3 regions of the Stenotrophomonas sp. C-A genome follow, and region 3 is predicted to be linked to each of the others. Evidence: predicted binding sites of a transcription regulator. Region 3 holds the regulator's gene; each other region holds the start of a gene.
The links. The regulator FliA, encoded in region 3, starts transcription of late flagellar genes. The targets are predictions, from matches to a motif close to TAAAGTTTNNCNNNCNNNGGCCGATAA.
Positions count from the first base shown of each region.

Region 1: the regulator FliA is predicted to act here: its motif matches at 6,669-6,695, upstream of ACW5IY_RS19645 (methyl-accepting chemotaxis protein).
Region 2: the regulator FliA is predicted to act here: its motif matches at 6,503-6,529, upstream of ACW5IY_RS06690 (methyl-accepting chemotaxis protein).

Region 1 covers NZ_CM132916.1:4,225,037-4,232,858, forward strand. The annotation lists gene ACW5IY_RS19630 (protein-disulfide reductase DsbD domain-containing protein) at 1-183, shown strand, start outside; gene ACW5IY_RS19635 (TlpA family protein disulfide reductase) at 180-743, shown strand; gene ACW5IY_RS19640 (PepSY domain-containing protein) at 1,456-3,978, shown strand; gene ACW5IY_RS19645 (methyl-accepting chemotaxis protein) at 4,100-6,640, opposite strand; gene ACW5IY_RS19650 (arylamine N-acetyltransferase family protein) at 6,843-7,682, shown strand; gene ACW5IY_RS19655 (VOC family protein) at 7,748-7,822, opposite strand, start outside.
Region 2 covers NZ_CM132916.1:1,399,566-1,407,387, forward strand. The annotation lists gene ACW5IY_RS06665 (catalase) at 1-499, opposite strand, end outside; gene mutS (DNA mismatch repair protein MutS) at 693-3,248, opposite strand; gene ACW5IY_RS06675 (O-antigen ligase family protein) at 3,586-4,863, shown strand; gene ACW5IY_RS06680 (glycosyltransferase) at 4,863-5,855, shown strand; gene ACW5IY_RS06685 (barstar family protein) at 5,886-6,278, opposite strand; gene ACW5IY_RS06690 (methyl-accepting chemotaxis protein) at 6,561-7,822, shown strand, end outside.
Region 3 covers NZ_CM132916.1:2,226,553-2,234,374, reverse strand. The annotation lists gene ACW5IY_RS10555 (CocE/NonD family hydrolase) at 1-32, shown strand, start outside; gene flhB (flagellar biosynthesis protein FlhB) at 260-1,390, shown strand; gene flhA (flagellar biosynthesis protein FlhA) at 1,435-3,495, shown strand; gene flhF (flagellar biosynthesis protein FlhF) at 3,641-5,263, shown strand; gene ACW5IY_RS10535 (MinD/ParA family ATP-binding protein) at 5,250-6,137, shown strand; gene ACW5IY_RS10530 (RNA polymerase sigma factor FliA) at 6,134-6,877, shown strand; gene cheY (chemotaxis response regulator CheY) at 6,935-7,327, shown strand; gene ACW5IY_RS10520 (protein phosphatase CheZ) at 7,327-7,822, shown strand, end outside.

The sequences.
Region 1 (7,822 bases), 2.0 Mb from region 3:
GCGGTGTACATGCGCGGGGACTACACCAACGTCGATCCACAGATCACCACGTTCCTGGAAGAGCACAAGGCCGTGGGCGTGCCGCTGTACGTGGTGTACGGTCCGGGCGCACCGCCGACCGTGCTGCCGACCCTGCTGACCCAGGCGGTGGTCGAGGAAGCGCTGCTGCGCACCGCACGATGAAGTGGCAACGGCCAGCGCTGCTGTGGACAGCGGTGCTGGCCGCCGGCCTTGGACTGTGGGCCGGGCATCGATTGGCACCGGCGCCGGTGACGCCTGAGGCCGTGCCGGCGGAGCCTGCCGTTGCGGCCGCGGCGCCGGTCCTGCAGGTTGGCGACAGCCTGCCCGCATTGTCGCTGCCCGATCTTGAAGGCCGGCCGCTGGACCTGCGCCAGCACGCTGCCGGTCGCCCGCTGTTGATCAATGTCTGGGCCAGCTGGTGCGCCCCGTGCGTGGAAGAAATGCCGGAGCTTGCCCGCTTCGCCCATGCACAGGGCGACAGCGGTGTGCAGGTGCTGGGCCTGGCACTGGATACCCCGGAAGACGTGCGCGGTTTCCTGCAGCGTGTCCCGGTGGATTACCCGATCGTGATCGAGACCCCGGGGCCACGCGACGCAAGCGTGCAGCTGGGCAACGCACAGGGCCTGTTGCCCTACAGCGTGCTGTTCGATGCGCAGGGGCGGATGGTGAAAGCGAAGCTGGGGCCGTTCGAGCACGGTGAGATTGCAGGCTGGGTGGAGTGAGGGTGTTCTTTGCAGGGCTTGCAGCCCTGCACCCTGCTCAATGCAACGGCAACAGCCAAAGCCAAAGCGGGCATTCCGTGGGATGGCGGGGCACTGTGGGTGGTCAGGACACGCCGTAACCCCCCCTCCGGGGTCGGGCCCAGCCGCTGGCGGCTGTGCGTTCGGGCGCTTGCGAAGCAATGCTTCGCAAGCAAAGCGCCCTCACCCATGGGGGCTCGATGGCGCTATCCATGGCGCCAACGGTCCTGACCACCCACACCGCCCCACCCCCGACAGATCCCCGCGGCGGCTGTTGGTGGGTGCCGACCGTTGGTCGGCACATCTGTCAGATATCGATATTCAGAACGGAATCAGACCCCGTGCCGACCAGCGGTCGGCACCCACCAAAGCAGAACGCCGTTCCGACAGATCGCGGAAAACTGTCGAAGGCGGGGTGGGTCCGGTTGAGGGGGCGTGAGCCGCATGGATGCGGCGACCGAGCTTACATGGACGTACTTGCAGCGTCCCCCTCAACCGGACCCACCCCGCCAACCCACGGAAAGCCAGCTTTTGACGTTGACGTTGCTCCGGCTTGTAGCGGGTGCAGGGCTGCAAAGCCCTGCAACAAAACCCTCCTTGACCGTAGCCCGTCCGCCACGGAGAATTCCGCGACTAATTCTCATTTGCTGTTGCGCAGGATGCGGGCGGCAGCCTTCCGGGCCCTCCTCCTTCGATGTTCAAGAACGTCCTGTTCCAACTGCACTGGCTGCTGGGCATCACCGCCGGTGCCGTACTGGCCGTAATGGGCCTCAGCGGCGCCGTACTGTCCTTCGAGGACGAGCTGTTGCGCGCCGCCAATCCCGGCTTCGCCGAGATTGCCGAGCACCATGCCGATGGCCAGCTTCCACTTGCACTGAGCGAACTGGTGCCGCTGCTGCAGGCCGGCAGTGAACGCCCGCTGCAGCGCCTGCGCGTGGATGCCACCGGGCAACGGCCCTCGGTGGCACGCTTCGCCGGCGGCAAGGAACACTGGGTCTACTTCGATCCGTACAGCGGCGAACGATTCAGCGCCCTGCGCGGGCAGGCGTTCTTCGATTTCGTCGAGGACCTGCATCGCCACCTCGCCGCCGGCGAGCGTGGCAAATGGATCACCGGCAGCTGCGCCATCGCGCTGCTGTTCTTCACCTTGTCCGGGCTCTATCTGCGCTGGCCGCGACGCTGGTGGCACTGGCGCAGCTGGCTGGCGGTGGAATGGAAACGCAGCGGCCGTGGCTTCCTGTGGAGCCTGCACTCGGTGGTCGGCACGTGGGTGCTGCTGATCTACCTGATGAGTGCGCTGACCGGCTTGTGGTGGTCCTTCGACTGGTATCGCAGTGCCGCCAACACCCTGTTGGGCGTCGCACCGGCCACCAAGCACAAGGTGGCCACCGGCGCCGCCCTGAACCTGGAGCGCATCGAAGCCACGCTGTATGCACTGCCCGGCGTGCGCACCGGCTACATCGACCTGCGCCTGCCGGAAAAGCCCGGGCAGGCACTGAATGTACGCGTGATGGCCGGTGATCCGTCGCAGCGCGGTGGCCAGCATGACCGCGCGCATGATCTGCTGCAGCTCGACCCGGGCACGGGTGCCACACTCGATGCCCGCCCCTATGCACGCCAGGGTGTCGGCGCGCAGCTGGCCACCAGCGTGTTCGCGCTGCACTCGGGCAGCTACTTCGGCGTGCCCGGGCGTGTCGTGGTGATGCTCAGCAGTTTGGGCATGAGCCTGTTCTTCATCACCGGCTGGATGCTCTACCTGGACCGCCGACGCAGCCAGCGCGCCGCGCGTGGCCTGCGCCAGTCGCTGCCAGCAACGCCTGCCGATGGCGGTGGCACGCCGTGGCTGGTGGTGCATGCCAGCCAGAGCGGACTGGGCGAACAGCTCGCATGGCGCGCAGCCGCGCAGCTGCAGGCGTCCGGTCATGCGGTGCAGGTGCTGCCGCTGGCCCGCATTGATGCCGTGCAGCTGGCACGCACCGCGCAGGCGCTGTTGGTACTGAGCACCTTCGGCGATGGCGAACCACCGGATGCGGCGCGAGGTGCTGCACGAAGGCTGATGGCACAGACACTCGACCTGTCAGGCCTGCAGTTTGGACTGCTGGCGCTGGGTGATCGACAGTACCCGCACTACTGCGGCTTCGGCCGCCAGGTTGATGGCTGGCTGCTCGGCAACGGCGCGCGCCCGTTGTTCGACCGCATCGAAGTCGATGCCGCCTCGGTCGCGGCGCTGCGCCAATGGCAGCTGCAGCTGGGCGCGCTGACCGGCATCGCCACCGATGACAGCGTGCTGCCGGCGGCCACGCAGATGCATGAGTGGCGGCTGCTCGGCCGCGACCGGCTCAACCCGGGCAGCATCGGCGGTGCGATCTGGCGCATCTGTCTTGCGCCACCGGCCGAGGTGCAGTGGCAGGCGGGCGACATCCTGCATATCGCGCCCCGGCACAACGCGCGGCATGCCAGCGCGGTGTTGAAGGCACAGGGGCTGGATCCGCTACAGCCGCTGCTGGTGGACGGCCACCCACGCACCCTGCTGGCGCTGGCCAGTGAACGCGAGCTGCCCGAGGCCGATGCTGCGCTGGCGGTACAGGATCCGTGCCTGTGGCTGGCAGGGCTGCCGATGCTGCCCGGACGCGAATATTCCATCGCCTCGTGCACCGAGGATGGCGCGGTGGAACTGGTGGTGCGACTGGTGCACGACGACACAGGCCGCGCCGGGCTCGGTTCGGGCTGGCTGTCGCTGCATGCGCCGGTCGGTGCCAGCATCGTCGCCCGCGTGCACCGCAATCCCGGGTTCCACCGCGTCGCCGGTGCACCGATGGTGCTGATCGGCAATGGCACCGGCATCGCGGGCCTGCGCAGTCTGTTGCGCGAAGCCGCGCATGCAGGTGAGCACGGGCACTGGCTGCTGTTCGGCGAACGCCAGCGCGCGCATGACTTCCTGTTCGCCGATGAGATCGAAGCGTGGCAGGCCGATGGCCATCTCGCGCGGGTGGACCTGGCGTTCTCGCGCGATGGCGAAGGTGGTTACGTGCAGGATCACCTGCGTGCGGCGGCCGATGCCCTGCGCGACTGGATGCAGCGTGGTGCAGTCATCCACGTGTGCGGTTCGCTGCAGGGCATGGCCGAAGGCGTGGACCAGGTGCTGCGCGCTGCGCTGGGCGATGATGTTGTGGAAACGCTGCTGGAAACCGGGCGCTACCGTCGCGACGTGTATTGATTCCTGCCTCCGAACGCTGGCGTGAGCCGAGCATGGGCTCGGCTCTACAGTGTTCCTGCAGCTGATGTAGAGCCGAGCCTACGCTCGGCTGATTCCCCGCCAGCCGACAAGGAACCGCAGGCTAGGCCGCCGCAGCGCGCGCCTGTGGCATCGACTGCAGCCGGAACGCGCCAACGGCTTCCGCCAGCGCATGCACCTGCGCCTGCATCTGCGCCGTCGAGGCACCGGCCTCTTCCACCAGGCTGGCATTGCGCTGGGTACTGGCTTCCATCTGCACGATGGTCTGGTTCACCTGGGCGATGCCGGCATGCTGGTCCTGCGACGCGCTGCGGATACCGGCCAGCAGATCCGCCAGTTGCTGCACGCTGCCGACAATCTCGCCCATCGTGGTGCCGGCCTGTTCGGCCTGCTGGTTGCCCTGGCCCACACGCGCCACCGAATCCTCGATCAGACCCTTGATCTGCTTGGCCGCCTCCGCGCTGCGTTGTGCCAGCAGGCGCACTTCTGCGGCCACCACAGCGAAGCTGCGGCCCTGCTCGCCCGCGCGCGCGGCTTCCACCGCAGCATTCAGCGCGAGAATGTTGGTCTGGAAAGCGATGCCATCGATCAGCTGGGTGATGTCGCCGATCCGTCGCGAGGCCTCGCTGATGCCCTGCATGGTCGCGACCACCTGGCCAACGGCCTCGCCACCGCGCTGGGCCACTGCCGCCGCGCCCTTGACCAGCCCGTCGGCACGGCCCGCGGCATCGGCATTACGACCGACTGTGTGGGTCAGCTCGTGCATCGACGCTGCCGTCTCTTCCAGGTTGGCCGCCTGCTGTTCGGTACGCTGCGACAGGTCATGGTGACCGGCAACGATCTCGCCAACGCCGGCATCCAGGCTGGACGTGGCGTGCTGGATGCGGGTGACGATGCGGCCCAGTTGCGCGACGGTGGCGTTGGCATCGTCGCGCATGCGTGCGAACACGCCCTGCAGCTCACCTTCCATGCGCACGCTGAGGTCGCCGCGGGCCAGCGCGGCCAGAAGCGCCTGCAGATCGCCGAGGTTGGTCTCGAAGGTGGTCAACAGGCGATTGATGCTGGTCGACAACGTACGCACAAAGCCCTGCTTTCCCTCCAGCGCGATGCGCCCGTGCAGGTCGCCATGTGCGGCGGCGTCGACCAGTGCGGCCACTTCGGTTTCCAACAGGGTTTCCAGCGCACGGCTGCGCCACTCCACCGCCACACCAAGGAACTGACCTTCGTCGATGATGGCGTTGGCAATCAGCTGGTAGCGCACCCCTGCATGGCCGATCTCGCGCTCCTCGCGCTGGCGCACGCCGGCCAGGCTGGCCAGTGCCGGATGCAGGCGCACCGCATCGCTCGCCACCAGATCTTCAACCCGGAGGTCAAGCTGCTCCAGCAGCGCCGGATTGGCGTAGGCAACCTGCCCTTCCGCATCAATCACCATCAGGCCGGTCTGCGCGCTGTCCAAGGCCTGGCGCACGCGGGTATTGCCGCGCGCCACGGCACGCTCGGTCTCGATGCGCGCGCGCAGGCGCTGCTGCATGTCGACCAGGCGCTGGGCCAGCTGGCCGATCTCATCGTTGGCGTTGTAGACGCGCAGGGTGGTGTCGAGGCGGTCGTCAGCGATATCGCTGGCGAAACGCAGGGTGTCCTGGATCGGCTGGCGCACCGCACGCAGCACCAGCACCAGGCTGGTGATCAGCACGCCGGCCACCAGCAGCAGGGTCAGTGCGAACAGCACGCTCATCGTGCGCGCGCCGGCCTGCTGGCGCGCCTGCGCCTTGGCCAGCGCCGCCACCTGCGCCTGCTGGAAGGCGGCCAACGCCGGTGCGACGCCCGCGGCGGTATCCAGCAGCGACTGCGCCTCCACGTCCAGGCCGACGCGGGCGGCGGTGTAACCCAGCAGGGCGCCCTGATAGCCCTCCATCCCGCCGCGCAAGGCATCCTGCACATCGGTAGGCAGGCCGGCCAGCGCGAGATCGAACGGCAGCTTCTCCTCGCTGGCGCGGTCGGCGTGAGTGGAGTCACCGTCGAGCAGCAGCAGTGCCTCCTGCCTTCGCATCTTCTGCAGTGACAACGCCAGCGGCGGCCGCTGCAGCGCATCCACCTGTACCTGCAGGGTATCGGCGGCCTGCTGCAGCTGCGCGGCGAGGCCGGCATCACCACGACCCATCTCGTCGACACGTTCGAACAGGGCAGCCACACCCTGCGAGAACGCGTCGGCGGCTTCGGTCAGCGCCTGCAGGGCCTTGCGCCGGCCAGCATCCATCGGCGTCGCGCGCAGCGCCTGCAGATCGGCCTGCAATGCCTTCTGCGTGGCCAGCAGCTGCGCGCGGTCGGCATCATCGAAACTGCGTGCATACTGGGTCTGCAGGCGACGCGCTTCGGCCACCCGCGTAGACAGGCTGGCGGCCAGATCGCTGCCGCGCTGGTAGCTGGCCTGGCTGCGCGCAGCCAGTGCGTTGGCATGGCCGGTCCAGGCGTAGACAGCGGCGATCGCGACCAGGCCCAGGCCACAGACCCACAGGGTCGCCTTGAGCTTGTTGGCCACGCTGAGCCGATGCGGCTGCAGCCAGCGCAGCAGGCCGGGGGACGCCGAGTGCAACGCGGCAAGGCGCGTGCGCAGGGACCGGAGGTGGGGGACAACGGCCGACATGACAGACTCCAGGCGGAAAGACGCACCTGTATCGGCCTGATTCAGGGCAACTTTAGCGCCTTCTTCGTCCGGGTCCCCCCGTCGCGGGTGGACGCGGCCTTTGTACCGGGTGCAAGCGACGGGGGCATGACACGGGCGCCGCGCTTGACCTCAACCCCGGTTGGGGGAGCACAGTGGACGTTCCTCCCCGCCCGGTGCCTCCATGACGACGCTCGATGTCCCCCGCTACCTGCAACGCCTGCAGCTGGATGCGCCGCCACCGCGGACCCTGGCCGGCCTGACCCTGCTGCAGCAGCGCCACAACGCACTGCTGCCCTTCGAGACCCTCAGCTGCCTGCTGCGCGATGCGGTGCCGATCGACCTGGACAGCGTGCAACGCAAGCTGCTTGACGACCGCCGCGGTGGTTACTGCTTCGAACTCAATGGTGGCCTGCTGGCGCTGCTGCAGGCATTGGGCTTTGATGCGCAGCCGCTGAGTGCGCGCGTGCTGCTAGCAGCCCAGGACGGCGAGCTGACCGCGCGTACCCATCTGCTGCTGCGCGTGCATGTGGATGGGGACGACTGGCTGGTGGATGCCGGATTCGGCAGCCTGACCCCGACCGTACCGCTGCGCCTGCATGATCCGCAGCCGCAGGCCACGCCACATGAACGCTATCTGCTGCAACGCCTGCCCGACGAGGGTGATTTCGTGCTGTCGGCCGAGTCCAACGATGGCTGGCGGGCGATGTATCGGTTCGACCTGCAGGCGCCGGCACCGATCGACAACGTGGTGGGCAACTGGTACGTGTGCACCCATCCCGATTCCAGTTTTCCCGGACAGCTGCGTGCATCACTGACCGGACCGGACTGGCGCCGTACCATCGGCAGCGGCAACTACACCGAGTACCGCCCCGGGCAGGCGCCGGACAAGCGCCCGCTGCATGATGTGGGTGATGTGCGTGACGTGCTGCAGCAGCGCTTCGGCATGCAGCTGCCGGACGACCCGCGACTGGACCCGGCCATCAATGATTGGCTGCAGCGCTCGCGCGCCGCGCTCTTGTAGAGCCGAGCCCATGCTCGGCTGAGCTGGAGCGGCTGGGCCAACAGCAGCCGAGCATGGGCTCGGCTCTACAGAATCGCGCGCGCCTGCACCGCGATCCGGTTGCCTTCACTGTCGCGGATCTCGGCCACACGCCAGCCACC
Region 2 (7,822 bases), 830 kb from region 3:
TGTTGCCGACCAGGTCCCAGTTGCCTTCTTCGGTGTAGAACTTCAGTGCGAAGCCGCGGATGTCACGCTCGGCGTCGGCGGCGCCACGTTCGCCGGCCACCGTGGTGAAGCGGGCGAACATCTCGGTCTGCTTGCCGACCTTCTCGAACAGCTTGGCGCGGGTGTACTTGCTGATGTCGTGGGTGACGGTGAAGGTACCGAACGCGCCCGAGCCCTTGGCGTGCATGCGGCGCTCGGGAATGATCTCACGGTTGAGGTTGGCCAGCTTCTCCAGCAGCCAGACGTCTTCCATCAGCAGCGGGCCACGCGGGCCCGCGGTCTTGCTGTTCTGGTTGTCCACCACCGGCGCGCCGAAGGCCGTGGTCATCGGCGTGACCGGATCATCGCCATGCTTCTGCTTGGGCGTGGTGCTCAGCTCGCGCTGCTGCTGGGCGCCTTCCTCAGGCGACGGGGCGCTGTGATACGGGCACTTGGCGTTGTTGTTGTCGGACTGGCTCATCGGCTGGCTCCTGGTGGCGGTGAAGACTTGGAAACATCTTCACTCGACTGTAGCTAGGGCCAGATGAAATGAATAATCGAATGATTCGTTCAGGTTGATAGATTCTGTCAATTGAAATGCAGAATCAGATTTGCGGGGCCTTTCGATAGCCCGGGGAAACTCCCCGGGCCCAGGGCCTATCGCGGCGCTGTGGTTACAGCAGCGCCTTCAACCGGTACAGGGCTTCCAGCGCCTGCTTCGGGGTCAGTTCGTCCGGGTCGATCGTCGCCAGCGCTTCCTGTGCCTTGCTGGTCGGCGCGGCGAACAGGCCAAACTGCTGCGGGGCATCCAGTGCCTGCGGCGCCAACTCGGCGGCATGGCTTTCACCGCCACGCTGCTCCAGCTCGGCCAGGCGACGGCGAGCCTGCGCCACGGTCGCGCGCGGCAGGCCGGCCAGCGCGGCCACCTGCAGGCCGAAGCTGCGGTTGGCCGGGCCGTCCTTCACCGCGTGCATGAACACCAGCGCCTCACCGTGCTCGACCGCGTCCAGGTGCACGTTGGCAATGCCGCTGCGGCCGCCTTCGTGCTGCTCATCGGCCAGCGCGGTCAGCTCGAAGTAGTGGGTGGCGAACAGCGTGTAGCAGCGGTTCTGGTAGGCCAGGTGGCGGGCCACCGCGTCGGCCAGTGCCAGGCCATCGTAGGTGGACGTGCCACGGCCGATCTCGTCCATCAGCACCAGCGAATGGGCGGTGGCGTGATGCAGGATGTAGCTGGTCTCGGCCATCTCGACCATGAAGGTCGACTGCCCGCGGGCCAGGTCGTCGCCGGCGCCGATGCGGGTCAGGATGCGGTCGATCGGGCCGATCAGCGCACGGCTGGCCGGCACGAAGCTGCCGATGTGGGCCAGCAGCACGATCAGCGCGTTCTGCCGCATGTAGGTCGATTTACCGCCCATGTTCGGGCCGGTGATGACCAGCATCCGACGGTCCGGATGCAGGTCCAGGTCGTTCGGTTCGAACGGCTGCTCACGTACCGCCTCGACCACCGGGTGGCGGCCGCGTTCGATCTTCAGGCACGGCTCGGCCTGCAGTTCCGGTCGCGCCCAGTCCAGCGCCTGCGCGCGTTCGGCGAAGGCGGCCAGCACGTCCAGTTCGCTGAGTGCGGCAGCACACTGCTTCAGCGGCTCCAGCTGCCCGCCGAGGGTATCCAGCAGCTGCTCGTACAGGTATTTCTCGCGCGACAGCGAACGATCGCGCGCGGACAGCACCTTGTCCTCGAACGCCTTCAGTTCTTCGGTGATGTAGCGCTCGGCATTGGTCAGCGTCTGGCGGCGGGTGTAGTGCACCGGCGCGCGGTCGGACTGGCCCTTGCTGATTTCGATGTAGTAGCCATGCACGCGGTTGTAGCCGACCTTCAGGGTGGGAATGCCGCTGCTTTCGCGCTCGCGCTGTTCCAGGTCGACCAGGAACTGGTCGGCGTGGGTGGACAGGCGGCGCAGTTCGTCCAGCTCTTCATCGAAGCCATCGGCCAGCACGCCGCCGTCGCTCAACTTCAGCGGCGGCATCTCGGCGATGGCGCTGGCCAGCAGCTGCGCGCACTCGTCGTGTTCGCCCAGCGCCGCATGCAGGGCCTGCAGGCGTGGTGAGTCCAGCGGGGCCAGCACGTCGCGCACCGCCGGCAGCAGGCCCAGGCCGTCGCGCAGGGTGGAAAAATCGCGCGGGCGCGCCGAGCGCAGCGCCACGCGGGTGAGGATGCGTTCCAGGTCGCCAAGGCGGCGGAACTGCTCGCGGATGTCGGCGTCGCTGCCGCGATCGATCAGGGTTTCCACCGCATGGTGGCGCTGTACCAGCACCTCGCGCAGGCGCAGCGGACGATGCAGCCAGCGCCGCAGCAGGCGACCGCCCATTGGCGTCACCGTGCTGTCGAGCACACCCAGCAGCGTATTGCGGGTGTCGCCATCAACACGCGTATCCAGTTCCAGATGGCGGCGTGTAGCGGCGTTCATCGCGATCGCCTCGCCGGCGGTTTCCATCGCGATCGAGGTCAGGTGCGGCAGGCGCTGCTTCTGGGTTTCCTCGACATAGCCAAGCAGGGCACCGGCCGCAGCGGTGGCGCGCGGCTTGTCATCGATGCCGAAACCGCTCAGATCATGCAGTTTGAAGAAGTTCAGCAGCTGGCGGCGGCCACTGTCGGCATCGAACAGCCACGGCGCGCGGCGACGCACGCCGGTACGCTGGCGCAGGAACTCCGGCCAGTTTTCTTCGTCGGGTACCAGCAGCTCGGCCGGCTCCAGCCGTGCCAGTTCGGCTTCCAGGGCGTCGTCGGTTTCCACTTCGTTGACCAGGAAGCGGCCGCCAGCCAGGTCGGCCCAGGCCAGGCCGTAGCCCTGCTTGCTGCGCGACAGGGCCATCAGCAGGGTGTCGCGGCGTTCATCCAGCAGCGCCTCGTCGGTGACGGTGCCGGGGGTGACGATGCGCACTACCTTGCGTTCGACCAGGCCCTTGGCCAGCGCCGGGTCGCCGATCTGTTCGCAGATCGCCACCGACTCGCCCAGTGCCACCAGCCGCGCCAGGTAGCCTTCATAGGCATGTACCGGCACGCCGGCCATCGGGATCGGTGCGCCCCCGGAGCTGCCGCGCTGGGTCAGGGTGATGTCGAGCAGGCGCGCCGCCTTGCGGGCGTCGTCATAGAACAGTTCGTAGAAGTCGCCCATGCGGAAGAACAGCAGCAGGTCCGGGTAATCGGACTTGGCCGCGAAGAACTGCTTCATCAGCGGGGTGTGGTCCTTGGACGCCTTGGCGTTGCTGGTGTTGTCTTTTGTATCAGTCACTTGGGGCGTTTCGCGTCTTGGCAGGGCGTCGGGGCGTGGCCACGCGCAGGCATGGCCGGAGAGATCGTTAGTGTAGCGACCTGGGGCGGTCGATGATCCCCGGCACCCGCGCTGGGCCCGAGGCTGTCCGTGCGCCAACGCCTGCGCCCCGGCGCGGGCACTTTGGTTGATTTCCCCAGGGGCCCACGGTAGTGTCAGCCCCGGCGATTTCCGCCAAGCGGCCTCCATGGAAACCGGGGCGACTCATCCCGGGCGGGCGTTGATGGAAAGAACAAGCATGACTGCAGCCTGCATGGCCGCCGAACCTCGTTACACCTGGCGTACCGTCCTGCTGAGCATCCTGGTCGCCATCGTTCCGCTTGCCGGCTCCGCACCCTACACCTTGCTGAAGGCGGTGCTGCTGCTGGCCCTGCTGGTCACCGGCGTGGTTCTGATCCGCCGCCAGCCCGATGTCCGCCTGCGCTACCGCATCGCCCGGTTCATCGTGATCGTCTGCTTCCTGCGCCTGGCCTATGCCTTCTACAGCATCCTCTGGCACGGGCTGCGCTGGAACGAACTGGACCTGCCGGCACAGACACTGCTCTATCTGGGCACCGCTGCCGTGTTCGCCACTGCGCTGGACTGGCGCCTGATCTGGAAGATCTTCGCCCTGTCCACCCTGGTCTTCGGCGGGTCGTGCATCGTGCAGCACCACGTGATGGGCCTTGAACGCGCGCATGGTTTCAGTGGCGGCGAATGGACGGCCATCGAGTTCACCATGGTGACGCTGTGCATGGCGCTGTTCTCGGTCATCCGGTTGATCCAGCCCAATGTCCATCCGGCCGAACGCTGGCTGCACGGCGTGGCCATCGCCGTCGGCGTCTATGGTTCGATCCTGGCGCAGAGCCGCGGGCCGATCCTGGCGTTCATTCCCGCCATGCTGATGGTGATTGCGGTGCACGTCCGGCGCACCCGGCGCTGGCGGGGGGCACTGGCCTTTGTCGGTGCCCTGGTCATTGGCGTGGTCGGCGCCACCTCGGTGCTGAACCATGAGGTGATCCAGCGCTTCGGTGAAGTCAGTGGCGAGATCTCCGGTTTCAACCAGGAAAACGAGGTCGGCTCGGTCCGCGAGCGCATCGCCATGTGGGGCGTGGCGGTCGACGCCTTCGCCGAGCATCCCGTGGCGGGGGTGGGCCTGAACCAGTTCGGTACCTATGCACGTGAGGGCATCGCCCGCGGCGAGGTGTCCGAGTCGATCTTCCGCTACAACCACCCGCACAACGAGTACCTGGAAGCGGCGGTGACCGGTGGCGTGCCGTTGCTGCTGATCATGCTGCTGGTCTTCATCCTGCCCGGCATCCATTTCGTGCGACGTCTCGGCCACGCCGACGACATCACCGCGATGATCGCCACCGCCGGACTTGCCGTGGTCATCGTCTATGCGCTTTCGGCGTTCACGGACAACGTGTTCTACCGGGCGATGCCGCATTCGTTCTATTTCTACCTGGTGCTGGGTTTCATGCTGGCGACCGCCTTGCCGGCGCGTGACCTGCGCCGGCAAGGGAGTCCCTCCTGATGGCGCATATCCATCTGCTGGCTGCCGACAACCAGCGTGGCCTGTCCCATGACATCCAGGTGATCGAGCGCTCGTTGCAGCAGCTCGGGCACACGGTGACGGTCAGCCGCCTGGACGCGGTGCGCAATGGTGGTGCCTGGAAACTCCGCGGCATGCGCCTGCGCAGGCTGCTGGCCTCGTGGCTGAGCCTGGGGCGCACGCCGGCCCGGTTCGACATCAACATCTCGCTGGAACATGTCCGGCCGGCGAGCTTCGGACTGGCCAACGTCAATCTGTTGATCCCGAATCCGGAATGGGTGTCCGCACGCAGCCTGCGGATCCTGCCGCGGTTCGATGCGTTGCTGACCAAGACCGAAGAAGCCACGCGCATCTTCAACGCGCTGGGCATGCGCGCACTGGAGGTCGGTTTCTGCAGCCGTGACCGCTACGACCCGGCGGTGCCGCGCAGGCCGCGCAGCTTCCTGCATGCGGCCGGTACCAGCCGCATGAAGGGGACGGCTGCACTCGTCAATGTCTGGAAACGGCACCCCGAATGGCCTTTGCTGACCATCCTGCGCGGCGGCCCTTCGGACGAAGATGAGGGCGGTGCCGCGAACCTGAGGATCGTCCGCGAGCGGCTGCTCGACCAGGAGGTGCAGCGCCTGCAGAACGAACATGCGTTCCACCTGTGCCTGTCGCAGACCGAAGGCTGGGGCCATTACCTGGTGGAAGCGATGAGCTGCGGGGCGGTGGTGATCACCTGCGACGGCGCGCCGATGAATCAGATGATCGACGACAGCCGAGGCATCCTGGTTGCCGCGCACGAGGGCGAGCCCTGCCATCTGTCCAGGACCTGGCATGTGGATGAGAAGGCGCTGGAACAGGCCGTCGAGCGCGCGCTGGCGATGGATGAGTCCGAGTGGACCCGGCTGGGCGCCAATGCACGCGCATGGCACCTGGCCAGCGAGGTGGCGTTCCCGCGCCGTCTGGGCGAGGCCCTGGCCAAGCTCTGAGCGGATGTGGGGCTGGTCGCTGCAGCCCGCTCAGCCAGGCACCAGGGTGATCTGCGGATGGCTGCCGAAGATCTCCATGACGATCTCGAAGTAGGTCTGTCCCTGGCCAAGCGCCAGTGCCGTCAACTGAGCGTGGATGGCCGGACCGTTGAACCTGCCGCCCTGAGCGAGTTTCGACTGCAGCCAGGTGCGCGTGGCCTCGCGGCCCAGTGCATCGCGGCTGTGGGCGATGTCACGCCACACCACCGTGGCGGTGGCATGGCCTGCGAGAGCGCCGTAGCCGCCGTGAAGCAGGTCATCAAGCGCGTCCAGGCTTGCGCCCAGCTGCCAGTCTTCGTCGGCCATGAACACACGATTGATTTCCACGTAGAGGCTGGCGATGTCGTTGATGGACGTGCCTTCGATGTGCAGGATCCGTGTCATCTGCAGACTGTAGCCCTCCCGGGCGGCAGTTGTGTCCGGTGCAGATAATCCAGGACCGCTTTGGATGGGGCTGGCGTGATTATGGTGTTAAATCTGCGTGATTTTCATCGGGCGCTGGCGTGTCAGCGGTATTCGATAATGATATAGCGCCATTATCTGCCGCCTTGTTTTCTGACTGCCTGCACAGTTCCATATATTTGGATCGGTCCATATATAAAGTCCCGTAAAGTTTCCCTTCGCTGCGCCGCCATCGAACGTACGGCCACGATCAAGGGAATTGAGATGCTTGCCTTACGTAATCTCCGTGTGGGATCCCGGCTTGGCGCCGGCTTCGGTCTGCTGCTGCTGTTCATCATGGCCATCGTTGGCCTGGTGTTGTATGGAAATCAGCTGAAATCCGCTCAGTTCGAGAAAGTGGTGGACGTCAACATGGTGAAGATGCGTTTGTTGAATGACATGCTTGATACCAACAACGCGGTGCTGATGCATCGCCGCCTGATGGTGATCAAGCGGGGGGATGAGTTCGACAAGGATTACCAGCGTGCCCAGGAGTTGTCGCGGACCTATGACGGTATCTGGGCCAGGTACATCAAGATTCCGCGTGACGCTACCGGCGATACCCTGGTCGCGCGCATCGAGGCGGCCCGCAAGGCTACCGATGCATCAACCCAGCAACTGCATGAGCGCATGAAGGCGGGGGATTTTGATGGTGCAGCGAAGGAGCTGCTGGCCGAGCACGGTCTGGCTACGGCCTGGAATGAATCCATCTCGGCCCTGCTGCGCCACCAGGAAACACTGACCGAACGCAGCCGCGAAGAGTACCGCGCAACCGAATCGTGGACCGGCACGCTGTCGATCGCGTTCGGGGCACTGAGCCTGCTGCTGGGCACGTTGGCGGCCTGGGCGATCACCCGCAGCCTGACCCGTCCGCTGGAAGGCGCGGTGAAGCTGGCCGACGGCATTGCCAGTGGCCGCCTGGACAGCAGCATCGACGCCACCGGCAACGACGAGGTGACCCAGCTGCTGAAGTCGATGCAGCGCATGCAGGCACAGCTGCAGTCGGTGATGGCGGCGCAGGGCGAGCTGGCACGCCAGCACGATGCCGGCAGCCTCAGCTACCGCATGGACGAGAGCGCATTCCCCGGCGACTACGGGCGCATGGTGCATGAGACCAATGCGCTGGTTGGATCGCACGTGCAGGTACAGAACCGGCTGATCGAGGTGATGAAGCACTACGCACGCGGCGATCTGTCGGTGGACATGGACCCGCTGCCCGGCGAGAAGGCGGCGATCACCCAGGCGATGGATGAAACCAAGTCCAGCCTGTCGGCGATCAACAGCGAGATCCGCCGGCTGGCGACGGCGGCCGCGGCAGGCGACTTCAGCCTGCGCGGTGATGAAGATCGCTTCGCCTACGATTTCCGCGACATGGTGGCAGGGCTCAATCGCCTGATGCAGACCACCGACGAGAACCTGGTGCAGGTCTCGACCCTGCTGCAGGCCGTCTCGCGCGGCGACCTGACCGTGCGCATGCAGGGGGATTT
Region 3 (7,822 bases):
TTCCGCTGCAGCTGGTGACGCCGGACGGGTGATTGCGCCGGGCACGGCCCGGCGTTACCCGTGCCGCCGCCCGCCATCACGGAACGATTCCTGCAGCACCCTCCGGTAGAGCCGAGCCCACGCTCGGCTGCGCTTCGCGCCTGGACCCAACCGCAGCCGAGCGTGGGCTCGGCTCTACAAGACGGGCCGTCGGTAGATCCACGCCATGCGTGGAACAGTTCTTGCACGCACCCCGGCATCCCCTGCCGCAGTGCCCGTGATGTCCGAGAACGAATCCGCCGGCGAAAAGACCGAACAACCGACCGAAAAACGCCTGCGCGATGCCCGTGAACAGGGCAACCTGCCGCGCTCGCGCGAACTCGGCACCGCCGCCGTGTTCGGTGCCGGCGTACTGGCGGTGATGGCCATGAGCGGCTCGATCGGCCGCGGCGCCACGGCCTGGATGAAGCAGGCGCTCAGCCCGGAACAGAGCCTTCGGCAGAACCCGAAGGAACTGTTCGGCCACTTCGGCGACCTGCTGCTGCAGTTCATGCTGGTGATCGCACCGCTGGTGCTGGTCTGCCTGCTGGCCAGTTTCGTCGCACCGCTGGTGATGGGTGGCCTGCGCTGGTCGCAGAAGGCGTTGCTGCCCGACATCAACCGCATGAACCCGATGAGCGGGCTCAAGCGCCTGTATGGCCCGGAGGCCATCGCCGAATTCACCAAATCGCTGCTGCGCGTGGCCTTCGTCGGCGTCGCCGCGGGGCTGGTGGTCTGGACCGGCTTCGACACCCTGCGTGGGCTGATCCACCACCCGCTGGAGACCGCCATCACCGACGGCCTCGGCTTCACCCTGCGCCTGCTGCTGGCCACAGCCGGCGCCATGCTGGTGCTGGCCGCCATCGACGCGCCGTACCAGCGCTGGAACTGGATGCGCAAGCTGAAGATGACGCGTGAAGAGCTGCGCCGGGAAATGAAGGAAAGCGAGGGCAGCCCCGAGGTCAAGGGCCGCATCCGCCAGCTGCAGCAGCAGATGGCCAACCGCCGGATGATGGAAGCGGTACCCACCGCCGACGTGGTGGTGGTCAACCCCACCCACTACGCGGTGGCCCTGAAGTACGAAGGTGGTGCCATGAACGCCCCGACCGTGGTTGCGCTGGGCGTGGACGAGACCGCCCTGCGCATCCGTGAAGTGGCCGACGGCAACAAGGTCGCGATCGTCTCCGCCCCGCCTTTGGCACGCGCCTTGTATCGGGAAGGCCAACTCGGAAAGGAAATCCCCGTGAGACTGTATTCGGCCGTCGCCCAGGTCCTGTCATACGTCTACCAGCTGCGCGCCTGGCGCACTGGCCCGATGCCGGACGCCCCGCACATCCAGGTGGATGAATTCGGCAAGGGAGGCCGCCCGTGAGCGCCCATCCCTCCGCCGGCTTCAACACCCGCCGCGCTCTGGAAATGATCCGCCAGGGCCTTGGCGCACCGCTGATCGTGCTGGCCCTGCTGGCCATGGTCGTGGTGCCGCTGGCCGCCCCCGTGCTCGACGCGTTGTTCACCTTCAACATCGCCATCTCGCTGATGGTGCTGCTGGCGGTGGTCTACGTGAAGCGCCCGCTGGACTTCACCATCTTCCCGATCGTGCTGCTGATCACCACCATGCTGCGGCTGGCGCTGAACGTGGCGTCCACCCGCGTGATCCTGCTCAACGGCCAGAACGGCCACGACGCGGCCGGCAAGGTGATCGCCGCGTTCGGTGAATTCGTGATCGGTGGCAACTACGCGGTCGGCATCGTGGTGTTCGCGATCCTCACCATCATCAACTTCGTGGTCATCACCAAGGGCGCCGGCCGCGTCTCGGAAGTAACCGCGCGCTTCATCCTGGACGCCATGCCGGGCAAGCAGATGGCGATCGACGCCGACCTCAACGCCGGTTTGCTGACGCGTGAAGAAGCCAAGCTGCGCCGTGAAGAAGTCCGCGAGGAAGCCGACTTCTACGGCGCGATGGACGGCGCCAGCAAGTTCATCCGCGGCGACGCCATCGCCGGCATCCTGATCCTGTTCATCAACATGCTCGGCGGCCTGGCCGTGGGCGTGCTGCAGCATGGCATGCCGTTCGGCGACGCCGCCGCCACCTACACCCTGCTCTCCATCGGTGACGGCCTGGTGGCGCAGCTGCCGGCACTGCTGGTGTCCAGCGCGGTGGCAATGCTGGTCACCCGCGCCTCGCGTTCGCAGGACATGGCCCAGGCCATGACCGGCCAGGTGTTCGGCCAGTACCGCGCACTGGCGATCACCGCCGGCATCATCGGCGTGGTCGGCCTGGTGCCGGGCATGCCCAACGTCGCCTTCCTGACGCTGTCCGCGATCCTCGGCTTCATCGCCTGGAAGGTCTACCGCAAGGGCAAGACCGCCGCCACCGATCCGGCAGCCGCAGGCAACGACGCCGCCGCACTCAATGCGCTGGGCCGCCCTGCCGCGCCGGCACCGACCGCCGAGCTGAGCTGGGACGAGCTGCGCCCGGTCGATCCGCTGGGCCTGGAGGTCGGCTACCGGCTGATTCCGCTGGTGGACAGCAACCAGGGCGGTGAGCTGATGGCGCGCATCAAGGGCGTGCGCCGCAAGCTGACCCAGGACGTGGGCTTCCTGATTCCCTCGGTGCACATCCGCGACAACCTGGAGTTGCCGGCCAATGGTTACCGCGTGCTGGTGCACGGCGTGCCGGTGGCCACCGCCGAGATCCATCCGGACCGCGAACTGGCACTGGACCCGGGCAGTGCGCTCGGCGCGCTGGAAGGCATCGCCGGCAAGGACCCCGCGTTCGGCCTGGATGCCACCTGGATCCAGCCGCACCAGCGCGCCCAGGCCGAAACGCTGGGCTACACCGTGGTCGACCCGGCCACCGTGGTCGCTACCCACCTCTCGCACCTGATCCGCGAACACGCACCGGAACTGCTCGGCCACGAGGAAGTGCAGCACCTGCTGGCCAACCTGGCCAAGAGCGCGCCCAAGCTCGTCGAAGATCTGACGCCAAAGGCTCTGCCGCTGTCGGCGGTGGTGCGCGTGCTGCAGAACCTGCTGGTCGAGCGCATTCCGATCCGCCAGCTGCGCAAGATCGCCGAAGCCCTGGTCGAACACGCGCCGAACAGCCAGGACCCGGCTGTGCTGACCGCCGCCGTGCGCACCGCACTGGGCCGCTTCATCGTGCAGGAGATCGCCGGAATGTCGGCGGAGCTGCCGGTGTTCACCCTCAACCCGCAATTGGAACGTGTCTTGCAGGAGTCCACGCAGGGCAACGGCGCCGCGCTGGAACCCGGACTCGCTGAGCGACTGCACCAGAGCCTGGCCGAATGTGTCAGCAAGCAGGAAGCGCGAAACGAGCCGGCGGTCGTGCTGGTACCGGGCCCGGTGCGCGCCGCGCTGGCGCGCCTGGTCCGCCACAGCGTTCCGTCGCTGTCGGTCCTGGCGTACAGCGAGGTGCCGGAGGACAAGCGCCTGAAGCTGGTCGGAACGATCAGCTGACACCGCTCTCCGATGCGCCAGAAAACAGACACCACTTTCGAACCAACGCAACAGACAGATACCAAGGGGAACCCGCACCGTGCAGACCACCGACCACCCGAGTTCTCCGACCGCCACCCCGCCGTCTTCGTCCCGTGACCACAGCATGAAAATCAAACGATTCGTCGCCGCCGACATGCGCTCGGCCATGAACCTGGTGCGCAAGGAACATGGTCCTGACGCCGTGATCCTGTCCAACCGCCGGATCGAGGAAGGCATCGAGATCGTCGCCGCCGCGAACTATGACGAGAGCGCCGTGCAGCGTGCACTGGAAGCCTCGCGCCGTGACGTCGCTCCGCCGCCGGCACCCAAGCCGCGCACCGCCGCCGACGCGGTGATCGCCGCCGTCACCCGCCGCCGCAGCAGCACCCCGGCGCCGGAACCGGTCGCCGCCACCACCTCGGCCGTGGCCGCCCTCGCCCGTGCGGCCGTTGGTGCCACCGGCCGCACCCTGGACAGCGCCGACGAGATCGTGCCGACCCGTGGCAGCACTGGCTTTGCCGCCACCCTGGCGCGCGCCGCCGTCAACGAACCGGCGCTGCCGGAACAGATCTTCGCTCCGTACGCTGAAGCCTCCGTTGCACCGGCACCTGCCAACGCTGTGCCGGCCAACCGCGCCCACTTCCAGATCGATCCGCCGCACGAGGCGCATCACGAAAGCCCGGCACCGGCTGTGCAGCCGCCACCGCTGCCGACCGCTGCTGTGGCTGATGTGCAGCCCGGGATCACCGCCAGCGAACCGGCACCGGCTGAAGCCAGTGACGAAACCAGCCCGGCACCGGTACTGGCCCCGGCACCGACGCTGACCGTGGTTGCCCAGGACGACGCCGAGATCCGCCAGCTGCGCCAGGAAGTGGCCGGCATGCGCCATGTGATCGAGCGCGAAATGAACCGCTTCACCGACGAGCGCCTGCGCGGCTGCCCGGTGCGCGCTACTGCGCTGGACCTGATGGACGAGTACGGCTTCGACGCCGGCCTGGCCCGCGACGTGGCCATGCAGATCCCGCTGGAGACCGAGGCTCACCGCGGCCGCGGCCTGATGCTGGGGCTGATCTCGCGCAAGCTGCCGATCGCCCCGGTCGACCCGCTGGAGGAAGGTGGCGTGATCGCCCTGGTTGGCCCGACCGGCGCCGGCAAGACCACCACCATCGCCAAGCTGGCCTCGCGCTTCGCCGAGAAGCACGCGCCGCGTGATGTGGCCCTGGTCACCACCGACACCACCCGCATCGGTGCCCGCGAGCAGCTGTACGGCTACGGCCGCCAGCTCGGCATCGCGGTGCACGAGGCCAACAGCGGCACCGACCTGGACCAGCTGCTGGAACGCCTGAAGGACTACAAGCTGGTACTGATCGACACCGCCGGCCTGGGCCCGCGCGACCGCGCACTGGCCGCCCAGCTGCAGTGGCTGCGCGCCGCCCGCCAGGTCCGCACGCTGCTGGTGCTGCCGGCCAATACCAGCTTCGGCGACATGGACGAGGTGGTCCGCCGCTTCGGCGCTGCCAACCTGCAGGGCCTGGTACTGAGCAAGCTGGACGAGACCGGCCGCTTCGGCAATGCCCTGTCGGTGGCCGTGGACCACGCCCTGCCGATCACCTGGGTGACCGATGGCCAGGACGTTCCGGAGGACCTGCACCGGGCCAGTGCAGCCAATCTCGTACTTCGCCTTGAAGATTTGCGCCGCGCGGCCGATATGCCCTGCAACCCGGAGTTGAACCATGCCGTCGCGTGAGTACGCCAAGCTGACCAAGACCTTCCCGCTGTCGGCCACCCGCAGCGAGCCGCTCGGCCCTGTGCGCACCATTGCCGTCACTGGCGGCAAGGGCGGCGTGGGCAAGACCAACGTTTCGGCCAACCTGGCCGTGGCGCTGGCTGGCATGGGCAAGCGCACGCTGCTGCTGGACGCCGACCTCGGCCTGGCCAACATCGACGTGATCCTGGGCCTGAACCCCACCTTTACCCTGGCAGACCTGGTCGCCGGCCGCTGCACGCTGGATGACGTCATCGTCGAAGGCCCGAACGGCGTGCTGGTGGTCCCGGCCGCATCTGGCCGCCGCCACATGGCCGAACTGGCCCCGGCCGAGCACGTCGGCCTGGTCAACGTATTCTCCGAGCTGGAACGCGAACTGGACATCATGGTGGTCGACACCGCCGCCGGCATCACCGATGGCGTGCTGACCTTCTGCCAGGCCGCGCAGGACACCGTGGTGGTGGTCTGTGACGAGCCGGCCTCGATCACCGACGCCTATGCGCTGATCAAGGTGCTGTCGCGCGAACGCGGCGTGGACCGCATCCAGGTGGTTGCCAACATGGTGCGCGACCCCAACGAAGGCCGCGTGCTGTACGAGAAGCTGACCCGCGTGTGCGAGAAGTTCCTTGCCGATGTCTCGCTGAACTACCTGGGCTGCGTGCCGCAGGATGACTGGCTGCGTCTGTCGGTGCAGCGCCAGCAGCCGGTGGTGAAGGCCTACCCGTCCAGCCCGGCCGCGCTGGCGATCACCGAGATTGCCCGCCGCACCGCACGCTGGCAGGCGCCGACCGAACCGCGTGGCGGCGTCGAGTTCTTCCTCGAGCGTATCCTCAAGCAGCGCGGGGTGGCCGCATGAAAGGCGCAGCCCAGTACCGGGAAGTCCAGCGCACGGCGGCCAACGAGGTCATCGCCCAGCATTCGGACCTCGTGCGGCGCATCGCCCACCACCTGGCCGCACGCCTGCCGGCGAGCGTCGAGGTCGACGACCTGATCCAGGCCGGCATGATGGGGCTGATCGAAGCCTCGCGCAGCTATGACGCCGACCAGGGTGCTTCGTTCGAGACCTACGCCTCGATCCGCATCCGCGGTTCGATGATCGATGAGATCCGCCGTGGCGACTGGGTGCCGCGCTCGGTGCACCGCCGTGCACGTGATGCCGCCGCCACCATCCGCCGCCTGGAACAGAGCAGTGGCCGTGCCGCCAGCGCCACCGAAGTGGCCGCCGCGATGGAGATGCCATTGCCCGAGTACCTGCGGCTGATGGAAGACGCTGCCCGTGGCCAGGTACTGAGCCTTGAATCGCGCATCGAGGACCAGGGCGAGCTGGACACCGTGGCCCAGGGCGGCCCAACCCCGCAGCAGGTGCTGGAGCGCGGCGAGTTCGGCCGCGAGCTGGGCAAGGCCATCGGCCACCTGCCCGAGCGCGAACAGCTGGTGCTCTCGCTGTACTACGAGCAGGAACTGAACCTGAAGGAGATCGGCGCGGTGCTCGGTGTGAGCGAGTCGCGGGTCTGCCAGATCCACGGCCAGGCGGTACTGCGCCTGCGTGGCCGGCTGAAGCTGTTCGAGGCCGCCGACGCCGGCCTCGAAGAATGAACATCCCCGAGGCGGCTGCCCCCGGCCGTCCGGAATGAACAACAAAGGAATTCTGCTTTGAACAAGAACATGCGCATCCTGATCGTCGACGACTTCTCGACCATGCGTCGAATCGTCAAGAACCTGCTGGGCGATCTGGGCTTCACCAATACCGCCGAAGCCGAGGACGGGCATGCCGCGCTGTCGCTGCTGCAGAGCCAGCCGTTCGATTTCGTGGTGACCGACTGGAACATGCCGGTGATGACCGGCATCGAGCTGCTGAAGGCGATCCGCGCCGACGCCAAGCTGAAGACGCTGCCGGTGCTGATGGTCACCGCCGAAGCCAAGCGCGAGCAGATCATCGAAGCCGCCCAGAGCGGCGTGAACGGCTACATCATCAAGCCGTTCACCGCGCAGACGCTGGAAGAGAAGCTGGGCAAGATCTTCGAACGCCTGGCGGCCAGCGCCTGATGGATACCACGGTCGACAAGAACGCCCTCGCCCTGCGCCTGCAGGAGGCCTTGGACGCGCTGGAGTCCGGTGACGAAGCCGCCTGGCGGCAACGCATCGACGGACTGGTCGCGCTGCGCACGCAGCCGATGATGAGCGGTCTTTCGCGGCTGGCCCGCGAGCTGGGACAGGCGCTGGGTGAACTGCCGACCGTGCCGAGCGAAGCCGGCGAGCTGGACGATGCCTGCGCGCGCCTGGACCACGTGGTGGCGATGACCGAACAGGCCACACACCGCACCCTGGACCTGGCCGAGGAATGCCGCAACCTGACCGAACAGCTGCGCGCCGAAGGCCTGCAGCCGGGCCAGGACGCGCAGCTCGAGCGCATCCGCCACAACCTGACCGAGATCGCCCTGACCCAGAGCTACCAGGACCTGACCGGGCAGATCATCCGTCGCGTGGTCGGCATCGTCCGCCGCGTGCACGAAGGCTTCGGCGCGCTCGGCCTGCCGCCGG